3 regions of the Lysinibacillus sp. NPDC086135 genome follow, and region 2 is predicted to be linked to each of the others. Evidence: riboswitches for the same ligand, from Rfam matches in the RefSeq annotation. Region 2 holds a riboswitch; each other region holds the start of a gene.
The links. Region 2 has a riboswitch for S-adenosylmethionine ahead of metK (methionine adenosyltransferase). Riboswitches for the same ligand answer to the same signal wherever they lie in the genome.
Positions count from the first base shown of each region.

Region 1 (7,881 bases), on a different contig from region 2:
CCATGAATAGACTCCGATTTTTGGCATTAATAAAATGGCGATTGCAACGATTGTGACAGTTGTCGTATCGAATGGGTGAAGTTTGCCCTCAGCAGCCCAGAAAAATAGTAAAACTACTGATGTTATGATTAATCGAATTTCAGGAGCCTTTAATGGACCAAGTTCCGCAAGCTGTTTTTTTATTACTTCTCTACCACCTGCAATATTACTTGTTTCAGGCTTAATTAGTGTAATCATAATGAAAAATAGAGCGACTGACATGATGATTGAGAAGGGAGCAGCATAAAGTAACCAAGCACCCCAAGAAATATCCACACCAAACTGTTCTTTGATGAAGTTTAAAGCGACCATATTTTGAGCTGCTGCCGTCTTTATACCGATATTCCAAATAGAGACAGCTTGCACAGAGGTAATGACAAGTAGAGCAGCAAGCCGACTATCACGTTGTAAACCAAATGCTGCTACCATTCCAAGTAGTATTGGCACAACTGCGCCTGCACGTGCAGTAGCAGAAGGGACAAAGAATGCGAGTGCAATAGATACTAAAATAGCACCGAATACAATGGCTTTCGTTTTTGTCCCTACGAGTGAAAGAATCCATAGCGCAAGTCTTTTATGTAAATTGGTAATCTGCATGGCTGCCGCTAGGAAAAGTGCTGCGGCTACTAGTGCTACTGCTGAATTACTAAATCCACTTAATGCTAATTTTAATGCATCTGAAGTGCCTAGCTCTCTCGTTGAATCTTCCATTGATGGAGCTAACCCTAATAAGATTGTAACGAGAGCAATAATCATAGCAGAGCTAACAGGGTAGGATACTGCCTCTGTAACCCAAAGGATGACCGCAAAAGCTAAAATAGCTAAAGCGCGTTGTCCGGCTACAGGTAAATCACCGTTGTTAGGTAAAAAAGTAATGATGATTAATGAAGCGAAGGCTAATCCAATCCAGAGTGGTTTCAAATTACGTTTTGGTTTTGCTTGTTCAGAAGTAGACATACCTTTTCATCCTTTCTTAAACATGACTGTAATTTTCACATCGGCTAGTAAAATGCTTTATTAAGAAAGTTAATTTGTCTATTTATTGTAAAAAAACTAGTATGTGAAATACTCTCTATTTATAGCGATAATGGGCAGTTGCGAGCAAATAGACGGTCATAGAAAAGACAAAAATATCCAAAAGATATTATTTTTGATTCATCACCAAAAAGTTGTGGATGACTTTTGTTAAAACGTCTACTATGTAAATAGTTGATTGGAGTGGAGGCTGGGCGACTCCTAGGGGATCAGCGATAGAGGAACGAAGACTAAAAGCATCACATCCTGTGATAACGCCTTCGTGACCAACATCGTGTTGGCCCGAGACCCTGCAGCGCAGCGGATGTTTTCTGTGCGAAAGCGAAGCGGCAGCAACAAAGCACCCAGTCGGAACGGAAATCAACCACACGTTTTGGTGATGATCCTTATTTTTTCTTTTTGAATGCTGAAGTCACTTTAGGCTCAGTTCCTAGCAGCAATCGCTTAATATTTTCGATATGTAAAATGATGGCTATACCAAAAAGTAATAGGGCTATAATCGTTGGGACTGTTCCAGGGATCCATAAATATGTGGCTGTACAGAAAACGAGATAAAACTCAAGTACACCGACAATTAAATAGTTCGTTACGAAAGATAAAATAACAAATAAAATGAGTGCAAATAAGCCAATTGTCCAATCAATCGCAAGTAATATCCCTATGATTGAAGCAGTTCCTTTACCGCCATTGAAGCCCATATAAAATGGGAAATTATGACCTAGAATGACACCGGCAGCTACAATATACGTGAAGAACCAAACTTGTACTTCTGTTAATTGTGTTATATCTGCTAAATAGGCATGTGCACAGTTTATAGCTGCAACGCCTTTGCTGATATCGATCAGTGCAACTAATATGCCGTATTTCCAGCCAAGGGAAAGTGTTGCGTTAGAGGCACCTGCATTGCCATGACCAGTCTTTTTTAAATCTACCCCAGATAAAAACTGAGCAACTTTAGAGCCGTGAATACAGCCAATCAAATAACCAACAAGAAGAAAAATAATAACGGCTTTTATCATAAAAATTCTCCTTTCAAAATAAAATAGGCTCGTCACTAAAAGTTAGGAATGACGTTTGTTATAACATATGCCCTAAAGTTGATTGGAGTGGAGACTGGGCGCCCCTAGGAGAGCACATAGTCGGAACTGTAATCAACCCCACATTTTGGTGATAAAAACAATAAATATCAAAATAGTGTATGCGTTCGTATTACGTAAAAAAGCAGACGGAAGTTTCAGAAAAAATAAAATTTTAGTATTGACAGTGAAAAAGTCTATGTTTATACTGTGTAACAACGATGGAAATTGAATCTCATACTCTTATCAAGAGCGGCGGAGGGATAGGCCCTATGATGCCCGGCAACCAGTAAGTGATGAACTTGCTAAGGTGCTAATTCCTACAGATTCTTATTGGATCTGGCAGATAAGGGGAGGAAAACTTGCAGCCGCAACCCTCTTCTTAGCTGAAGAGGGTTTTTGTTTTCTACTAAAAAAATCCTCCTCATCTCCGGTACCATCGTAAAAAAATAACCATTTGGAGGTATACAATGACAAAATTTAAACCAGAAACATTGCTGTTACACGGTGGCCAAGAGCCAGACCCGGTAACAGGATCACGAACAGTACCGATATATCGCTCAACGGCTTTCGTTTTTAAAGACACTGCTCATGCGCAACGTCTTTTTGCCTTAGAGGAAGCCGGCAATATTTACACACGAATTACAAACCCAACTGTAGATGTTTTTGAAAAACGCGTCGCTTTATTAGAAGGCGGTACAGCAGCGGTAGCACTTTCATCTGGTGCAGCAGCTATCGCATTCTCCATTTTAAATCTTGTAGGGGCAGGCGATGAAATCGTTGCAGGTAGCTCTTTATACGGAGGTACTTATAATTTATTCGCCAACACACTACCAAACTACGGTATTAAAACGATTTTTGTAGACGAAACAAATCCAGAAAATTTCCGAGCAGCTATTACTGATAAAACAAAGGCCGTGTTCGCTGAAATTTACGGTAACCCAAGTTTAAAGGTACTAGATATTGAAGCAGTAGCAAATATAGCACATGAAAACGGCTTGCCATTAATTATTGATAGCACATTTGCTTCACCATATGGCTCTACACCAATTGACTACGGTGCAGATATTGTTGTTCATTCCGCAACAAAATGGATTGGTGGCCACGGAACAACGTTAGGTGGCGTTGTAGTAGATGCAGGGAAGTTCGATTGGACTCGTGGCCGTTTCCCAGGTTTTACTGAGCCAGATGCTTCTTATCACGGTTTACGTTATGGTATTGACACAGCAGAGGCAGCATTCGCCACAAAATTGCGTGTGCAATTACTACGCGACTTTGGTCCAACATTAAGTGCAGATGCAGCATTTAATTTATTACAAGGTTTAGAAACGCTTCATTTGCGTATTCCTAAACACAATGAAAATGCATTAGCGGTAGCTGAATATTTACGAAACCACCCATCTGTGGAATATGTAAATTACAACGGCTTAGAAGATTTCCCTACCTATAATTTAGCTAAAAAATATTTAAAAAATGGCTTCGGTTCAGTGCTTACATTTGGTATTAAAGGTGGACGTGAAGCAGGGCGTAAATTAATAGATAGTGTGAAATTATTCTCGCACGTAGCAAATGTAGGGGATGCGAAATCATTAATTATTCATCCAGCATCTACTACACATCAGCAACTATCTGCTGAAGAGCTAATCCAAACTGGCGTAACCGAGTCGCTCATTCGCTTATCCATCGGTTTAGAGGCAGTAGAGGACATCATTGAAGATTTAGAACAAGCTATTGAACAAGTAACAGCTTCACAACAAAAAGTAGAAGCTTAATAAATAAAGGACATTGGCTAATGTTGTAGCGTTTACGTATTTTCTCATTCGATAGGCCTCATTTGGTAATGCGTCAAACGTTGCTACATCATCCGCTCTCCTCATTTGGTGAAGAAGCTGAAAATTAATACCTAGTAATTTTATAAGTATTATTGATTTTCTTAATTCCTTGTTTTATACTAGGAAATAAGAAAAGTGTTCGAAGGGCTACCAACCTAGAACCAATGTTTTCAATTAATGCTTAAACTAATTTAGTTTCATAAGTGCTCCCCCACTTTTGAATAGATGAAGAGGAGTAGTTACTCAGCCAGTAGCTACTCTTTCTACAAAACTGATGATAAAGGAGTGTTTTAAATGGGAAATGTGTATAGTGCGCAAAACATTGCATCTTATCTTATTTATGAATTAAATGAAGGTCATGTGTTTGTGAACAACATGTCCATTCAAAACATACTTGCGTCAGTTGAACGTAAATGGCAAGAGAACTTTGGACATTCTGCTTTTAATGAAATGGTCTATGTCAAAGAGGAAGGCTATACAGTAAAAGAAGTTTTCGAAGCTTATGAAAGCTATGGAGCAAATCATATTCCTCTTCCTGCGACAGAGTATTATTTAAAATACGGTACATTCCAATTAGTTGAACGTACGTATGCAATACCAAATTATACGTGGGAGGAAATAGGATTAGTTCAACAAGCTTTAACACAATATCGTTATAAATTGCTAGCCAACGCTAGTTAATTATCCCTCATATTTTTGGCTCATTCTCTGCTGCTACAGGGAATGAGCTTTTTAAATTAGACGATGAAAATATACAGAAAAAATTTTTATTAATATATTTCAAAAGAACAATTTTTATGAATGTCTTTACATACATATATATAATAGAAGAAAGGCATTTGTTTTTTAACTTCTTTCAGCAAATATATTTGTAATGGAAGTGCAGTTACAGAAGTCTCTCACATTTATAGTTGGTGAGATTAATACGTAGTTAAGTTTCTTTTCAGCGGGTTTGCAAACATCTGTACCTGTCGCTACGCTTTCGGTACAAAAGACATGCGCTGAAATAAAGGAACTCAGTCTAAGAGCGCCACGTCCTGTGGCAATTTATCTGTGCGAAAGCGAAGCGACAGCAACACGGTTTTGTCTGTGCGAAAGCGAAGCGACAGCAACAACAACAACGACTGAGTGACCAACATCATATTGGCCTAAAGCCTCCGGTGGATGCCATGGAATCGGGAAGGAGTTTTTTGTGCAAGCACAAAGCCGATTCCGGACACAATTATGCCGAGGCACAATTGATAAAGAAAAGTCAATAATTGTTCCATCATTATAGATTCGAGTGAAAAATCATATAATAAAAGGGATGAGAACGATTTCTTTTGCACGTCTACAGAAAACAAATGTCCATCCTAGAAAGATTTTTCTTGTGCAATGTAAGTATTTACGTTACAATTTTCTTTAAGTTGAATTTTGAATTATTTGAATTTGTGTGTGTTTCAAAGGTTTTTTAGCTTCATTCAGAATATTTTTTGTAGCGAAGGTTAGATGACTTAACCTAAATATCTGTTTGAAAACGAAGTGTTGGAAACACGGCAAATTGACCTGCTTTGTAAAGTCGGCGCACAATTCAAAATATGTCCGAATTAAGCTGAGACGAAATAAATTTAATGAAACTGCGGAATGTAAGTTGGAGGGAATACAACAATGGCAACTATAAAGGCAGCTATATTAGGATTTGGAACGGTAGGTCAAGGAATTTACCATATATTAAACGAAAAGCGTGAAGAGCTTAAAAATAAATTAGGAATTGAGCTAGAAGTAGCAAAAATTTTAGTTACAGATACTAGCCGTGAACGTGTACCAGGCACAGCGCATTTAATGACAACTAGTATGGATGAAGTCTTAGCAGAACCAGGTATGCAGGTTGTTTTTGAGGCGATTGTCAATGAGGAGCCAGCATTTACTTATTTAAAGCGCGCTGTTGAACATAAATGTCATGTCATCACCGCCAACAAAGTAATGTTTGCAAAACGAGGCTTGGAGCTACAGGATCTTGCAAAAGCAAACGGTGTTTTTGTAGGCTTTGAGGCAACGACTGCTGGCGGTGTACCAGTTATTAAAACGATGAAAAACATTTTGCTTGTCAATGATGTTAGTCGTATTCAGGGTGTTTTAAATGGGACATCCAACTATATTTTAACGAAAATGCGTTCACAAGGCTGGTCGTTCGAAACTGCACTAAAAGAAGCGCAAAATTTAGGCTATGCAGAGGCAGATCCTTATAATGATATTTCAGGACAGGATGCCTTTAAAAAATTAATGATTTTAAGTGCTTTGGCATTTGGAGAACAACCAGACTGGGCTGACGTCGAAGTAGTAGGTATTGATAGTATTTCAGCAGAACAAGTAAAAGAAGCATGTGAAAAAGGCTTGCGTTACCGCCACGTTGCTGAGGTTGAGAAACTAGCAGATGGTAAAGTGGTTGCAAAGGTTGGACCGCAATTAGTTGATAAAGAACATCCACTTTATCCAGTTGATGATGTCAATAATGCTGTGGCATTAGATACTAATTATATTGGCACATTGACGCTAGTTGGACCTGGGGCAGGCATGTATCCAACAGCTAGTGTAATGGTTGAGGATTATGCGGAAATTATCGGTAAGCGAGCTGGATTTGTCGTAACAATATAATAGAAGCCTATCATTCAACAATGTTCTACTTGTTTGAATGATAGGCATTTTTTAATCCTCATCTTTAACATCGATATCCTCTGGAATAGGTGTATTCCGCCAAATCTCTATTTCCTCTTTAATACGATCTAACTGCTCAAAATAAGTGCTAAATTGCCCGCTATTAATTAGTATTTGGTCTCCGTCGTATACTGAACGAATACGGCCCTCGTAAACTAGGCGAAGTACTTGATCCTCTGGCATACCAAGTTCGATGGCTGTTTCTTCAATTGTTTTATACATAAATTTCGCTCCTTTTATTGTTTTTATTATAACCTCCATTTAATAGAAAGCCTACTATGGGTTAATAAATGAAAAAAAAGGAAAATGGTAATTGTTTGATTTTGGATAAATCTGTATTATTAATGTTAATGAGTTGTGACGGTTAAGGGGGCAATAATGATGATTAGCTATTACCATTTTGCAATGTAAAATGAGCTGTCTGAAATGTTCAAGGAAATGGACATTTTCGCTGCGTTATTCAAGGTCTTTTTTTCTCATCAATTCGTCTTACAGGTGTAGCTATTGGAACCATTGTAACGTTTGGTAGCTCTCTCCTGTCTTTTGTGATGCTTTAGAATGTAAACTTTGGAAATTTTGCGACAAAGATGTGGGGAACATCAACTATGTTAACAATGGGGAAGGGGCTATCCTGGGGGAATTAGACTAGCCTACTCCTTGGGGATTAGCGATGGGGAACGAAGCGAAGGCTAAAACCATCACGTCCTGTGATAACGGCGAACATCCTTTTGTGAATTCCTTTTCGATTCCGTGACACCCGCCAAAGTTAAAACCTTAAGAAATTCTTCATTTTTATACTAACCGGTTTTTAAGATTTAAAAGGTACACTATTAATTGAGAGCGAGGTGTATATCATGACGAAACTAACAGTTCTTGTAACAGACGATGATCAAGATATTCGTGATGGTATTGAAATCTATTTAAAGAATGAAGGCTACAATGTCATTAAAGCTGCTGACGGCTTAGAGGCACTCGGAAAATTAGAAAACAATGAAGTACATTTAATTATTTTAGATATTATGATGCCAAATATGGATGGAATTACAGCAACATTTAAAATTAGAGAAGAGCGCAATATTCCAATTATTATGCTTAGTGCAAAGGCGGAGGATGGCGACAAAATTCATGGCTTGTCTGTAGGCGCTGATGATTACGTCACAAAGCCTTTTCATCCGCTAGAGTTGTTGGCTCGAGTGAAATCTCAG
Region 1 is NZ_JBIVCA010000022.1:49,437-57,317, forward strand. Features, by position in the region: gene ACIPKN_RS22585 (DASS family sodium-coupled anion symporter) at 1-996, opposite strand, end outside; gene ACIPKN_RS22590 (glycerol-3-phosphate acyltransferase) at 1,461-2,093, opposite strand; SAM riboswitch class I at 2,391-2,503, shown strand; gene ACIPKN_RS22595 (O-acetylhomoserine aminocarboxypropyltransferase/cysteine synthase family protein) at 2,621-3,922, shown strand; gene ACIPKN_RS22600 (hypothetical protein) at 4,277-4,663, shown strand; gene ACIPKN_RS22605 (homoserine dehydrogenase) at 5,630-6,616, shown strand; gene ACIPKN_RS22610 (MerR family transcriptional regulator) at 6,668-6,898, opposite strand; gene ACIPKN_RS22615 (response regulator transcription factor) at 7,531-7,881, shown strand, end outside.
Region 1: linked by a shared signal. The riboswitch ahead of ACIPKN_RS22595 (O-acetylhomoserine aminocarboxypropyltransferase/cysteine synthase family protein) and the one ahead of metK (methionine adenosyltransferase) in region 2 are both predicted to bind S-adenosylmethionine.

Region 2 (7,881 bases):
GTACATATGATGGCTTTTTATATTTACGGGGAGGCATGCAAAGCATTGGCATGGTTAGACCTTCGCGTGTCGCGCAATTTGCAGCTCAAGGCTTTATCGTTTTTGCTCCATATTACCGTGGCAATCGAGGTGGAGAAGGTCGAGATGAATTTGCAGGAGCTGATCGGTATGACGCTGTATACGCAGTAGACGTGCTAAAACAGTTTTGCAATGATAATATTCATGTTTTTGGTTTTTCACGTGGTGGCATTATGGCGCTTTGGACTGCTATTTTACGTAGAGATATTACATCTGTTGTGACATGGGCAGGAGTATCTGATGCAACAGCTACATATTGGGAGCGGACAGATATGCGCAGGATGATGAAGCGGGTTATTGGAGGGACGCCTAATCGTGTACCAGATGCTTATGACGCTCGAACACCACTTTTTGAGATAGAGCACATTACAGCTCCAGTACTTATTATTCATGGCTATCGTGATGAAAATGTAGATATTGAGCATGCGAGACAATTAGAATTTTATTTAAAGGATGCTAATAAAAGATATGAAACATGGTATGATCTTCGCTATGCTCATCAGTTTCCACCGGCCGAAAATCGAGCAACAGTACATGCACTGTGTGAATGGATGAAACGTCAATAGATGACGCTTTGAACCAACGTAGGATAAAATTAGAAAATCAACGCCTTTTTGATAACTCTTTTTTAAAATGGCGTTTTCTGTTTGAAAAAACTGCTCAGCAAGCCCGAAGAATTGCTCAGGTAGATTAAAAAACCGTACAGGTGCTTAATATCAGGCACCTGTACGGTAGAAAAAGATATTTACTCTGTATATTTTGCTAAGAAGTTATTAATAGTTTTCCAGTAAGAGTCTCCAGCAACGCTTTCTGCAAGGCTATGTCCGGCACCTTCAACTATAAATTTCTCCTTCGGTACATTGGCAGCCTCGTATACTTTATCTAGCATATCAGATGGAACAAATGTATCATTACTTCCATGAATGAATAGCATAGGTGTTTTCGATTTCGCTACTTGCTTGACGCTATCAGCTTCACCAAGCGTATAGTCAGCTTTTAACTTCGTTACAATTGAAGAAAACTGCATAATGGGGAATTCAGGTAACTTAAAGAGTTCTTGCAATTGATAGGAGAATTCATCCCAAACTGAGGAATAACCACAATCCTCAATGATAGCCTTAACATTGCCAGGTAGCTCCTCTCCTGAGGCCATCATCACTGTAGCACCTCCCATGGAAACACCATACAAAATAATTTCAGCGTTTTTATCAGAACTGATCACATTATTAATCCAAGAGACTACATCAAGTCGATCATGCCAACCCATACCGATATAGTCACCCTCACTTTTTCCATGAGCCCTTGCATCAGGTACGAGAACATTGTAGCCTGTATCGTAAAAATGCTTAGCATACTTTGTCATTTGTGAGCCATCAGATGAATATCCATGGAAAACAATTGCCCATTTATTTGTTTCGTTTGTATTTTTAAGTGTATAGGCATGTAATTTTAAATTATCGAAAGCCTGTATGTAAGAGTCCTTGTAATTCTCTTTAAACCACTTCTCGCTCTCTTCTTTTTCTTTAGCATCCTTAGGACTAACAGCAATAGAATTGTGCGGAGCATTAAACACATCTGATTTATCAGTATTAGGATTTAAGGCAAAATTATAAAAATAATTCCCTGCAAAAAATCCAGCCACAACAAACAATACTAATAGCAGACTGACAATGGTAATAATCACTTGATATTTTTTTTTCATATATATCCCCCTAAAACTACTATTATGTATTATACACAAAGTTACTAATATGAAAAGTAGAATTCTCAAAATAGGGAATAAAAAAAAGGGAACGACTGAAATCGTTCCCTTTGCTTAGTAAATTATTTTAATGGACCGCCAAGTTTAGTGATAGCTTCAGAAACATTTGAGAATTTCTTGAAGTTTTCGTTGAATAAACCAGCAAGTTCAGCAGCTTTTTTATCATAAGCAGCTTTGTCTGCCCATGCATCACGAGGATTAAGCACTTCTGTCGGTACACCTTCAATAGAAGTTGGAATGTTTAAACCGAATACTGAATCTTGAATTGTTTCAACATCAGTTAATTTGCCATCAATTGCAGCACGTACCATTGCACGAGTGTAAGAAAGCTTCATTCGGCTACCAGTACCGTATTCGCCACCAGTCCAACCAGTGTTCACTAAGAATACTTGTGCACCGTGCTCGTCAATTTTTTGACCTAACATTTCAGCATAAACTGTTGCTGGAAGTGGAAGGAATGGAGAACCGAAGCAAGTTGAGAATACTGGTTCTGGCTCTGTTACACCACGTTCTGTACCAGCAAGTTTAGATGTGAAACCGCTTAGGAAGTGGTACATTGCTTGCTCTTTTGTTAATTTACTGATTGGAGGTAATACACCAAACGCATCAGCTGTTAAGAAGATAATTGTTTTTGGGTGACCTGCAACAGATGGATCAACAATATTTTCGATGTATTGAATTGGATAAGCTACACGCGTATTTTCTGTTAATGAACCATCATCATAGTCACAAACTCGAGTTTCTGGATCAACAGCTACGTTTTCTAGAACAGAACCGAAGCGGATTGCGTTGTAGATTTCTGGTTCTTTTTCAGCAGAAAGGTTAATTGTTTTTGCATAGCAACCGCCCTCAATGTTGAATACACCGTTATCAGACCAACCGTGTTCATCGTCACCGATAAGCTTACGGTCAGGATCAGCTGATAAAGTTGTTTTACCAGTACCAGATAAACCGAAGAATAATGCAACATCTCCAGCTTCACCAACGTTTGCTGAGCAGTGCATTGAAAGGATGCCTTGTTGTGGTAACAAGTAGTTCATAATACCGAAAATAGATTTTTTGATTTCACCAGCGTATTCAGTACCACCGATTAGGATAATTTTCTTTTCTAGTGATACAATGATGAATGTTTCAGAAGCAGTACCATCAATAGCAGGATCTGCTTTAAAGTTAGGAGCTGAGATAACTGTGAAGTCAGCAACATGAGAAGCCAATTCTTCTTCAGTTGGACGGATAAATAATTGATGAGCGAAAAGATTGTGCCAAGCATATTCATTGATTACTTGGATGCTTAATTGCGAATCTTTGTCAGCACCAGCAAAGCCTTTGAATACGAATAATTCTTCACGTTCTTTTAAATATTTTACTACTTTTACATATAAGTTATCGAACACTTCAGAAGAAATTGGTCGGTTAACTTTTCCCCAGTCAATTTTATCCTTTGTGCTCTCTTCTTCTACCGTATATTTATCTTTAGGTGAACGACCAGTGTATTTGCCAGTTTCTGCACGAACTGCGCCATCTACTGTTAACATAGCTTCACCACGAGATGTAGCTTTTTCAGCTAATTGTGGTACTGAAAGTTGAACATTAATGTTACCGCCGTTTAATAATTCCTTCAGTTCGTTTGCAATTTCTACTGAATTCATCGATTAAATACCATCCTTTTTTATAGTATTCCCTTGAGTCTGAGGGAGATTTTCTTAATTTCAAAAATAGTATAACACAATTGCTTAAATAATCTATACTAATTCAGAAATTATTTTTCAGATTTTATTACTTTTCAAGAAAACGACAAAAAGTAAATTGATTCGTTTTTATAATGCTTTTTACCCTATTTATAAGTGATCACACATTCACTTTCGACACAGCAAAATTGTGTTTGGAAGCTTTTGGCTAACATGGGGTTCGCACAGGATGTGAAGTTTTAGCTTGTTTTTTATAGTTGGAGCTTGTCTTCGACTAAAAAGGGGCTATAATCATATTCATCCACCACATGTTTTGTAGCTAACGCTTTGCTTTTGCTGCAAAATGTACTGTAAAGGGTTACACATATGTTAACACATGATGTGAGGTGGAGAGTAGGGATTATTTTGTTTTAATTTACAGCATAACCCAAATTCCTTTCTGTATAAATCCCATACTTTCTTTGAATACAACCAATTATGCCACAGCATGCTTTCGCCAGAGAAGACACTCGCTGAAAGAAGATAAAAATATTTGACAATGTTCGACCATTTACGTATTATGAGATATTGAACGGATACTCTTATCCCGAGCTGGTGGAGGGTCAGGCCCTGTGAAACCCGGCAACCTGCATGAACTATTTCACGACATGCGCTGGTGCCAATCTGATGCAAGGGGAAACTCCCTTGAACGATAAGAGTGAAAGGTTACGAAGTCATTATTCCTTTCCTCATGTTAAGTAAGCGTGAGAAAAGGATTTTTTTATTGTTAAAAACGAATTAAAGGAAAGTATACAGTCCTTTCCTTATTATAATGACGGATCTTTCGAAAATCCTCGTGTTAAAAGCATCAGCTGTTTATTTGTGCGAAAGCGTAGTGACAGCAACAAATGTTTACTGTGCGAAAGTGCAACGACAGCAACAACGGCTTGAGAGTTCAATCCTTAGGGGCGAACTTGACATGGGTAATGAGTACCGTATTAATTCGCAAATATTATTTGTAAAAGTAATAGGAGGAAAATCAAATGACAAACCGTCGACTGTTTACATCAGAGAGTGTAACAGAAGGACATCCAGACAAAATTTGTGACCAAATCTCGGATGCCATTTTAGATGCTATTTTAGCAGAAGATCCAAACGCGCGTGTAGCGTGTGAAACAACAGTAACAACAGGCTTAGCGTTAGTAGCAGGAGAAATTACTACTTCTACTTATGTAGATATTAAAGGTATCGTTCGTGATACTGTAGCAGAAATCGGTTATACACGTGGGAAATACGGCTTTGATGCTGAAAACCTAGCAGTACTTGTTGCGATTGGCGAGCAATCACCTGATATTGCCCAAGGTGTTGACCAAGCATTAGAGGCGCGTGAAGGCTCTATGACAGACGCTGACATTGAAGCAATTGGTGCAGGTGACCAAGGTTTAATGTTCGGTTATGCATGTAACGAAACGCCAGAGCTTATGCCATTACCAATTAGTTTAGCGCATAAATTAGCTCGTCGTTTAACGGAAGTACGTAAATCTGGTGAATTAGCATATTTACGCCCAGATGGAAAAACGCAAGTAACGGTTGAATATGATGAAAACAATGTACCAGTACGCGTTGATACGATTGTCATTTCAACACAGCATGATGAAGAAGCTACACTTGAGCAAATTCAAGCAGACTTAAAAGAATTCGTTATTACTCCAGTTGTTCCAAGTGAATTACTAGATGCCGATACTAAATATTTCATCAACCCAACTGGCCGATTCGTAATTGGTGGTCCTAAAGGGGATGCTGGTTTAACTGGACGTAAAATCATCGTTGATACATACGGTGGCTATGCACGTCATGGTGGAGGTGCTTTCTCAGGTAAGGATGCAACTAAGGTAGACCGTTCAGCGGCATATGCAGCACGCTATGTGGCGAAAAATATCGTAGCTGCTGGTTTAGCTGATCGAGCTGAAGTACAACTAGCTTATGCGATTGGTGTTGCTCAACCTGTATCTATTGCTGTTGATACATTTGGAACAGGAAAAGTTACGGAAAGTGAAATTGTAAAATGGGTACGCGAGCTATTTGATCTACGCCCAGCGGGGATTATTAAAATGCTTAACCTTCGTCGTCCTATTTATAAGCAAACTGCCGCATATGGTCACTTCGGTCGTACAGATTTAAATGTACCTTGGGAACAAACAGACAAAGCTGACGCATTAAAAGAAAAAGCAGGTTTATAAACTATTCAGCTAAAGCAATGAAGTGTCTGGAAAAATATTTTAAAATACTATTACAGAAAGGGGCTCAATATTCTTATAGCCCCTTTCACTGTTTTTAACGAAAAAAATAAGCTCCTAATCATAATCATGGGGGGCTCGGTTACCCAAGAAAACGTGGAGCTGCTTTGATTTAGTTAAATTAATTTTTTAGTTGAAGAGATTTATAGTATTGACCCTTTTCTACATATTCACGTATGATGCGTTCCATATCTTCTTTATCTTCATCATTTAATTCTCTTACAACTTTTGCAGGACGGCCTAGTGCTAAGCTATTTGGAGGAATTACTTTGCCTGGAGGAACTAGACTACCCGCCCCAATGAATGCACCCTCTCCAATCTCCGCTCCGTCTAATACTATAGAGCCCATACCTATTAAGGCTTTTTTTCGAATCGTACAGCTATGTAAAGTTACTTGATGTCCTACTGTTACTTCATCTTCAATAATTAGTGGATATTTAGGGCTTTGATGTAAGCAACAGAGGTCTTGAATACTAACTCTTTTTCCTATAATTGTTGGTGATACATCTCCTCGAATAACTGTGTTAAACCAAATTGTTGTTTCAGCACCTATTGTAACGTCGCCAGTAACTGTTGCATAATCAGCAATGAAAACAGAAGGATCGATATTGGGTTTTTTACCTTTAAATGGATAGATCATGAGTATCGCCTCTTTTCTTTCTATGATGTAATATTATCGTATCAAATACGCAACATGATGGAAATATAAAATTAAAATGATCTAGATATTCCGATATAATCATTGTGTAATTATTTTTTTAGGAGGACTATGTGAAATGTGGAAATGGGAAGCTGATGGACAAGCAAAGGCTGTGGTTGCTATTCTTCATGGTGCATATGAAAATCACCGTTGGTATGCATGGCTTATAGAAAAACTTAGATTGGAAGGCTTCCACATAGTCATGGGGGATTTACCTAATCATGGAGTAAATGTAGGATATTCAAAAATTCACGATGAAGATTTTAAAGAATACAACAAATATACAAGGAATTTAATCGAGAATGCATTTTCGTATAATTTACCTGTCATTTTAATAGGACATGGGCTTGGCGCGACTCTATTACTACATACCATGCAAAAACGAAAATATGAATGTGCAGGAATTATTTTAACTTCACCATGGCTTCATTTAAAGCTATTGCCAGGTAAACTCTCAAATGCTTTAACTAGTTTAAGTGCCTTGACTGCCAATGTGAAACTGACCCATGAAATTACATTAGAATCATTAACGCGCAGTATAGAAGGTAGAGATGAGATGAAGGATGAAGTTCCTTTTTCATCCGTTGTTTCAGTGAAATGGTATCGCGAGCTACAACAAATGATGCGCAATTTAGTGTTATTGCCTAAGGCTGAATTCCCAAATAGGCCTATGTTAGTTATGACAGCTGAAAAAGATAACATTACTGAAACTAAACAAACAAGGAATTGGCTTTATCAGATGGAATTTACAGAGTTTCAATTCAAAGAATGGGCAAACTGTTATCATAATCTATTTCATGAAGTAGAGCGTGACGAGATTTTTGTTTATATACGTGATTTTATTAATAATGCTCTTCGAAGAATTGGCTATATAATTGAATAGTGAATTTCCTCTCCAATTAACTAGAAAAATTACTAACTTTTTGTTACTTAAATATAATGTTGTAATTTTCTGAAAAGTGTAATACTATAATGACTTAAAGTGATGCTTTTCAAATTGGAGGGGTAAAATGGAAACAATTGTTGGGAAAATTAATGAGATTTTGTGGGGACCATGGTTTATTTATGGCATTTTGTTAATTGGGCTCTTCTTTTCAATCATTACACGGTTCCTACAAGTAAGACACATTAAAGATATGTTTGTTTTAATGTTTAAAGGCGAAAAATCGGAGAAGGGGATTTCCTCTTTCCAAGCGATGTCTATTGCATTATCTGGTCGAGTAGGTACAGGTAATATTGCCGGTACTGCTACAGCAATCGGGATGGGGGGACCTGGTGCTGTTTTTTGGATGTGGGCAATCGCCTTTATCGGTGCGGCAACTGCTTACGTGGAGTCGACGTTGGCTCAAATTTATAAAGAAGAGAAAGACACAGAAT
Region 2 is NZ_JBIVCA010000001.1:21,582-29,462, forward strand. Features, by position in the region: gene ACIPKN_RS00115 (alpha/beta hydrolase family protein) at 1-644, shown strand, start outside; gene ACIPKN_RS00120 (alpha/beta hydrolase) at 824-1,780, opposite strand; gene pckA (phosphoenolpyruvate carboxykinase (ATP)) at 1,903-3,489, opposite strand; SAM riboswitch class I at 4,107-4,226, shown strand; gene metK (methionine adenosyltransferase) at 4,551-5,747, shown strand; gene ACIPKN_RS00135 (gamma carbonic anhydrase) at 5,926-6,444, opposite strand; gene ACIPKN_RS00140 (alpha/beta hydrolase) at 6,581-7,387, shown strand; gene ACIPKN_RS00145 (alanine/glycine:cation symporter family protein) at 7,515-7,881, shown strand, end outside.

Region 3 (7,881 bases), on a different contig from region 2:
TTCTTCCTGGCTTAGTGCATCATTTTAATACCATAGGCTACAATATGAGCGAAACAGGAAAACGAGTGAATAAACATCAGCGTGATATAGAACTTTTAGAAAATGAAAAATATGAATGTGAACTTAATGGAACCCTATTTACAAAACATCAAGAATTGCTTAAATATGAGCAATTCTATGCACAGGAGATACAGAAGAACGATAAGCTAGCAAACGATTATAATGCCACTCTTCGTCTTATTGATAAGTGTATGAAGTTAATCAAAGAAAAATCATCTGAGAATGGATTTCAGCTTGTTACCGTCGGTTCTATATCGGATGTTGGGATTTCTATTAATAACGTTGAAAATGAACTTGAACAGCTTCAAATCATCTGTAATGGGGCGGAACTGTTTCCTGAAACAGATGCAAGCAAGGTAGTTTTGCAAAGATCTCAAATCATAGATTTAACATTAAAAAATAACAATAAAATGCCCGTTATGTTCTCATTAACAGAAGAAGAACAGCTCATTGCAGGAAATCAATTTATGAGGCTTTTGATTAATCGTGCAGGTAGTTTAAAAGATGCTATTCCTTATGCAATCGGGCGGAAGAAACTTGAAGAAATCGGGTTTGAGAATGAGTTTGTTGATGAACTTAAATCTGTGACTTTAAACAGTAATTTATTACCAATATAGATAGTTCTACTATTGATTAAGAATAATCTAAGCATTGGAGGATATATGATGGAAATGCAACCAGATGAACTGTTCTCAAAGCTTTACGAGAACGCTTCTACAAGGAAAAAGAAAACATTAGAACTCATACATAACGCCTGTAAAAAACAGTCCGAGTTTGACATAAAAGATTTTTCTATTGGCACTATAGCTAGACTGATAGCAGATGATGGCGGTCCAAGTGAACAGGCACTTAGAAACAAAAATGCCGAGGATTACAGAGTTTTGATAAGCCAGTGGGCTGAATACTATAAAACTACCACTAAAAAGCCTAAAAAAGAAAAGAGAACAACCGTAAACGATGATATCTTAGCAAGTATCTCCGAACCAACAACAAAGGCATTGGTTGGTATGCTTATGGCAGAGAATAAAAAGCTCAAAAGAGAAAACTCTTTGCTTAAAGAACAAACAACCTTTACGATTGATATGCGTCCTATAAACGATCTAAGCAAAAATAAGGATGTCGTTATAGTCGAGCCTTCTTATAATCTGACAGATACCGAAATAGATGCTCTTAGAAATGCCATATCAAACGAATTTATGAGCCATCAGGGATGGACTACCGATAATTATGGCAGAGTTAAAGAAGACGGGATTCAGATATATAAGGCTGGATATGTAACTGCCATACAAAAAATTCTTAATGGAATATAAAAGTAGCTTTAAAATAAAGTTTGAACAAAAACACCTCGTAAATCCTTACACTAAGATTAATAAGAAGCATCATTTTGAAAAAAGATTAATCAAAATGGATGCTTCTTTAGCATTTTTTAGTTTGCCTATTATAAAAAAGTTTGATCATTTTCTACAGCGGTACTTCATAATCGCGCCCGATTGTTGAAGATCGTTTTTCTTATTGAACTAACGCTCTATTCGTTAAGTGTAACTCTTCACAATTACTTGATATTATATAGGTGAATAGAAAGATAAATTAAAATTAGTTTAGTAGTTGTAAAAGTAGGTTATTTATATTATTCTCTTATAATTTTTCGAAAAGGAGAGTTTATGAAAAAGATTATTGTTTTTGTATTAACGATATTTATATTATTCTCAGGATTCGCAACACAAAGTTATGCGTTGTCAGATTCGAAATCTGCGGCAATACAAGCGTTGCTAGATGATGCCTCTCGTATATCAGGTGTGCCGGGAATGTCAATCTCAATACTTGCTGATGATGAAGTGTTCTACTTTTCTTCAGGGTATGCAGACCGTGAAAAGGGGTTGTCTGCAAGTGAAAATACACTCTATGAGTTAGCTTCGGTCAGTAAAGCTTTTACCGGTATGGGTATTATGCTGTTGGAAGAACAAGGGCTGCTCTCAATGACTGACCCTGTCCAAAAATATTTACCTTGGTTTACGTTAAAGTATCAAGGGAAACCTGTTGATATGCAAAGCCTTACACTAAATAACTTTCTTCACCATACCAGTGGTCTAACAAATATTAGGCATACTCAAAATATTCCACAAGGCAATACACCGGATATGTTGCAAAAGACTGTGGAAATGCTCGTAGATGCTGAATTGGCGTTCCCTCCCGGTGAACAGTATAACTATGGAACCGTTAATTATGACGTATTGGGTTTGGTTATTGAGATTGTGTCGCGACAAAGCTATGAAGACTTTATGAGGGAACAGGTATTTCAGCCGTTAGGTCTTCACCAGACGTATGCTTATAAAGAAGATGCTCAAGCCACTGGACAGTTGGCACAGGGCTACCGTACTTCCTTTTTTATGACAACTCCATTTAAAGCTCCGGATTATGCGGGGAATAAACCCGCAGGCTACATCATTTCTAATACAAAAGATATGGCGCGTTGGATGGGTATACAGATGGGTATTGTGCAGGACATACCCGAAATATTTCACACGGTTATCGAAAAATCACATAGGGGTGATATGTCTGTTTCGGCTGTCAACGATATGCATTATGCGGCAGGCTGGTCGGTAAACGCCGACCAAACGATTATAGAACACACTGGGGGCAATCCAAATTTCAGAACCGAAGTAGCCATACTGCTAAATGAACGAACAGCCGTCTGCTTGCTGAGCAACGGTGCAAATACCAATATAAACCTGGTACTAAAAGTTAAAGATATATTAGACGGCAATCTAACTCAGTCATATGAAATAAGCGGCACACAGCTTTTGGATATCACTTTGTCGTCTATCACAATTATTCTTTGCCTATTGGCCGTTTTGTTATTTCTCTTAGGATTACGCAGAAGGAAAACGAATGAGCGGCAGCCAATGACAAAAAAGAGAATAATCGTAACAATTATTTTCCTGATCGCTACGATTGCCCTGGGTATACTGTGCTGTGCTTTAGATTGGTCAACGATACTTATTTGGCGAACATATAGTGTTCTTACAGCTTTGATTTCGTCAGCATTATTAACAGCAAGCATTACATGGTTTGTATACACTCACCGATAAAATACATTGCTCCCAAGATAAGCAAAATGTTAAGTAATTAAATTTCAATTTATCGGTATGCTTAATTTGAAAAACATAAGACACTTCGGTGTCTTTTTTAATATCATCGACAATTTTCCCAGCCAAACCTAATTACTATTACTTCCACTAACTTGTTCGTTCGGAATAAGGATTTTTAAACAACTATATTATTTTTTAAATGACTTTATTGTAAATTAAACAACAATATTATTTTTGCACAAGCGTCGTTAGGTAACATTTCTTAAAAAGACTGTTATTCAACAATCTGGCCCGATTGTGGAATAAGAAAATTATCTATCTTTATTAAAAGACCACAATAAAAAATACATCCATTATCTCAATAAAGATTTAATGGATGTATTTTTATATACAAATAAAAGTTTGATTATAAAGTTTTATTATATATAATCAAACTCAAATCCTCTAAATATAAGGTCTAGTTTTATTTTATTATACTATTTACCCTATATTAAGCGTACTTGAATCAGACCTTTTGCTATATTACGGTAATATTGCAAATGAACGGACAGGGAATCCAGATGCTTTTTCAGGCTTTGGCACGATATTGAATATAGCAGCGCCTTTTGGAGGTAGCTTATCTAAATTTTTCATAAGCTCAATTTGGTAAGTATCTTGCTCTAGCACAAAATATTCGCCGTCTAATTTTCCATTTCTACGGAAATCTGCTGCTGAATCCGTGTCAAAAGTTTCGTGGCCAATAGCACTTACTTGTCGTTCGTTGAATAAAAATTGTAACGCTTCTAATCCCCAGCCAGGAATATGATTATTGCCATCAGCGTCTTTGTTGCTGAAAGATTCTTTATCTGGCCAACGTTTACTCCAATCGGTACGGAACGCAACAAAGGTACCTGCTTCAATTTCCCCATTTTCAGCTTCAAAGTCAAGAATATCTTGAACACTTAACGTGTAGTCGTTATTTACGTCGGCTTCCTTCGATTTATCAATAACGATTAGTGGTAGTACTAGTTCTTTTAGCTCCAATTCATCTAGATAGCGTGTATCTCGCACAAAATGGATAGGTGGGTCGATATGTGTTCCGTATTGCCCTGGGAAAGTGAATTGCTGTGCAAAGAAACCATCATCATGTGAAAATAATGTTTCAAATTTAGCATCATCAAACATAAAGAAATGTGGAGAATTTGGACCAAATGTATGCGTTAAGTCTACCCATTTTTTTGATTTCAATAGTTGAATTGCTTGTAAAAGTTCGTTTGCCATACTATTTCCCTGCTTTCTTTTAATTTTTTTGAATGCAACAATAAAAAAAGAGTCCTCCTTGAAGAAGAGGACTCTCGTGCAAAGCAACTGAAGTAAGTCTTCTCATCTTTCAAGGCAGAATTTTGCCAATTGGAATTAGCACCATACCTATAGGCTGGTTGCTGAGACTTCATAGGGCCAATCCCTCCGTCTCTCTTGATAAGAAAATGCGATATAAGAATTTTCAGAAATAATGTTTACAAACACTTTAGCATATTTTTTTATAGTTTACAAGTTTGATGGGGATACAAGGTTAAAATTCATAATGATGCTAAAGGTAAAAGAAAGAGGCCCTCTTCAAAGGGCCAACTCTTCACCAACCTAAAATTAGTGTTAGCTTACAACAGCTACTTTCAGTAAATGTTATACGAAATCCATCTGGTGTATAGGTAGTTTCGAATTTTACAGTAATGCCTGTTGAGGAAATTAACTTTTCAACTTCGGTTTTATTTGATTGTTGTGCTGCGTTCATAAGATCATGTGCAAATTGCTCGGATTCATCAATTTTATCCGTAAGTAACTGTGCTTGCTGCATAATAACCTTGATCCGATTCGCGGAAGTCTTTAATTTATTTGTATTGACGATTGGAAATGGACTTCTATTCATTGGGGTTGTCGGCATTGCTAGATGGCTGGAAGGGTGTTGAATTGTTGGTTGATTTGCCATTACCCATGCCGGATAATAATTAGGATAGACAAAATACGGATAAGGATTGTAATACAACTAAATTCCTCCTATCCTATAGCTGATACAGTATCTTATGTGCAATATAGACTTTCGGTGTTAACAGCTGATGCTTTGAAAATCATGAGCAAAATGGGCTCGAGTGGAATGAAAAAGAGTATATATCAGGTTCTTTTGGGACTCAGTTCTCGGCATTAGAATTTTTTAAGGCCTATTTTGACGATAATTTCCTTAAAATGGGATAAAAACAAGAAGGAAGCCTTATGTATGGTTAAGGCTTCCTTTCATTAATGTTATTCTAGAGAAATCTATTGTTTATTTCTATCGAAGTGTAACGATAGGAAGGTAGTAACTGCGGCAATCATCACCATACCGAATCCATATATAGGAGTATGAGCTAATGATTGGTGGCTAACAATAATTCCTCCAATGTATGATCCTAGAAAAATACCAATGTTAAAGGCCGAAATATTTAATGCTGAAGCCATTGAAATAGCTGATGGTGTATATTTTTCTGAAAGCTGAACGGCATAAAGCTGTAATCCTGGTACATTCATAAACATAAATAGCCCCATCATAAAGACCATTATTAATCCTATGATTGATGATTCTAAAAAGAAGTTGATGCCGAGTAGTGCTAATGCTAATCCTATAAAGATAATAAAGATAGAGCGTAAAGGGTTACTATTCGCAAAATGACCACCTAATGTATTTCCGATGGCAACAAAAATACCGTATACAACTAAGATCACGACAATTGCCTTTGGTGAGTAGCCCATATACTGCTCTAAAATAGGAGAAACATAGGTGTATACGACGAATGCGCCACCATACCCAATTGCAGTAATAAAGAGGATTAATAACATTCGAATATTCCCTAATACTTTACCAATATCTCGAATGGATATTGGATTACCTTTCGATAAGTGACTTGGCACAAGCAAGGCATTACTAATTAATCCAATAATACCTATGATAACTATGAAAATAAACGACATCCGCCAATCAGTTACTTGTCCAATAAAAGTTCCTAGTGGGACACCAGTCACAGTTGCTAATGTTAGTCCTGTAAACATAAAAGCTATTGCACTTGCTCGTTTATTTGGTGCCACAACATCTGCAGCTATCACAGAGGCAATGGACATAAACACACCATGTGCCAATGCCGAAATAACACGCCCAGTTAGTAGTAATGAGAATGAGGGTGCTAAGGCTGCAAGTAAATTACCGATAATAAACAGCACCATAACGAGCAGTAACACTTTTTTGCGACTAAGGCGCGATGTTAATGCTGTTAAAAGCGGTGCACCAATAGTTACACCTAGTGCATATATGGATACGGTTAAACCTGCAGTACTTAATGTTATAGTAAAATCTTTTGTAATTAATGGTAGCAGTCCGATGCTTATAAATTCTGTAGAGCCGATACCAAATGCACTGATTGCAAGTGCGAGTAATGTGAATTTAGCATTTGGCGCTTTTGTATCATTCATTCTATTAATATCTCCTTTGATTTTTTGTATAGTGTATAGTAATATTCATGCATGCTAGAAAGTTACGTAGGGTACTTTTAGTTACTTTTGAATATAACAGGGGGTTTACAATGAAAAAAGTTTATAATATTGGTGTCGAAGCCACTCTTGAAGTAATTGGGGGTAAATGGAAACCTATTATTCTTTGTCATCTTAACCACCATGGTCAGATTCGTACGAATGAATTTCGCCGATTGATTCCAGGCATTTCTCAAAAAATGCTAACAAGCCAATTACGTGAATTAGAGCAGTCTGGATTAATTAATCGTAAGGTTTTCAATCAAGTACCGCCAAAAGTTGAATATTCGTTAACACCTTATGGTCAAGAGATGGACCCTGTGCTGAACATTCTTTGCACTTGGGGTGAAAAACATATCGAAATGCTACAAGATAAAGGTGAAGATGTACTGTTAATGCAACGTGACGAAGATATCGCAATAAAGCATACATCTTAAATAGATAGGAAAGAGACTGTCTAAAAAGTTTTCTATACTAAGAAAATAAGACAGTCTCTTTCACGTTTACATAGCTATCGTTTACATGACAAAATCAAAATTAACTGGGTTTGGTCCAACACGTTGATCTAGATTCATGGCGTTAATGATCGCCATCTCTTCATTAGTTAGTGTGAAATCAAAAATATTAGCGTTTTGAATCATACGTTCTTTGCGCACAGATTTTGGAATTGTGACGATACCATTTTGAATATCCCAGCGCAAAATAACTTGAGGATTTGATTTCCCGTATTTTTCTGCTATTTTTGAAATAGTTTCATTAGCAAGAAGTCCACCTTGCATTAATGGGGCCCAAGCTTCCAGTTGTATATTGTGCTCTTCACAGAATGAACGTAGCTCAGTTTGTTGTAATCGTGGATGAAGTTCCACTTGGTTAATAACGGGTTTGATACGAGCTGTTTTCAGAAGATCTTGTAAGTGTGATACATGGAAATTACATACCCCAATAGCTTTTATTTTCCCTTGCCCGTATAAATCTTCGAGTGCTCTCCAAGCTTCTGCAAATTTATTTTTACCTGGCCAATGAATAAGATAAAGGTCTAAATAATCTAGCCCTAATTTTTCTAAGCTATCCTCGTAAGCTGCAATTGTCTCTTCATAGCTCAGGCCATCGTTCCAGACTTTAGATGTAATAAATAAATCTTCACGTTGTAAACCAGTAGATGCTAGCGCCTGTCTAATACCTTCACCAACCCCGGCTT
Region 3 is NZ_JBIVCA010000021.1:7,981-15,861, reverse strand. Features, by position in the region: gene ACIPKN_RS21955 (hypothetical protein) at 1-677, shown strand, start outside; gene gmtX (gamma-mobile-trio protein GmtX) at 723-1,370, shown strand; gene ACIPKN_RS21945 (serine hydrolase domain-containing protein) at 1,722-3,149, shown strand; gene ACIPKN_RS21940 (cyclase family protein) at 3,672-4,409, opposite strand; SAM riboswitch class I at 4,509-4,614, opposite strand; gene ACIPKN_RS21935 (YuzC family spore coat inner layer protein) at 4,762-5,172, opposite strand; gene ACIPKN_RS21930 (MFS transporter) at 5,442-6,626, opposite strand; gene ACIPKN_RS21925 (winged helix-turn-helix transcriptional regulator) at 6,737-7,120, shown strand; gene ACIPKN_RS21920 (aldo/keto reductase) at 7,202-7,881, opposite strand, start outside.
Region 3: linked by a shared signal. The riboswitch ahead of ACIPKN_RS21940 (cyclase family protein) and the one ahead of metK (methionine adenosyltransferase) in region 2 are both predicted to bind S-adenosylmethionine.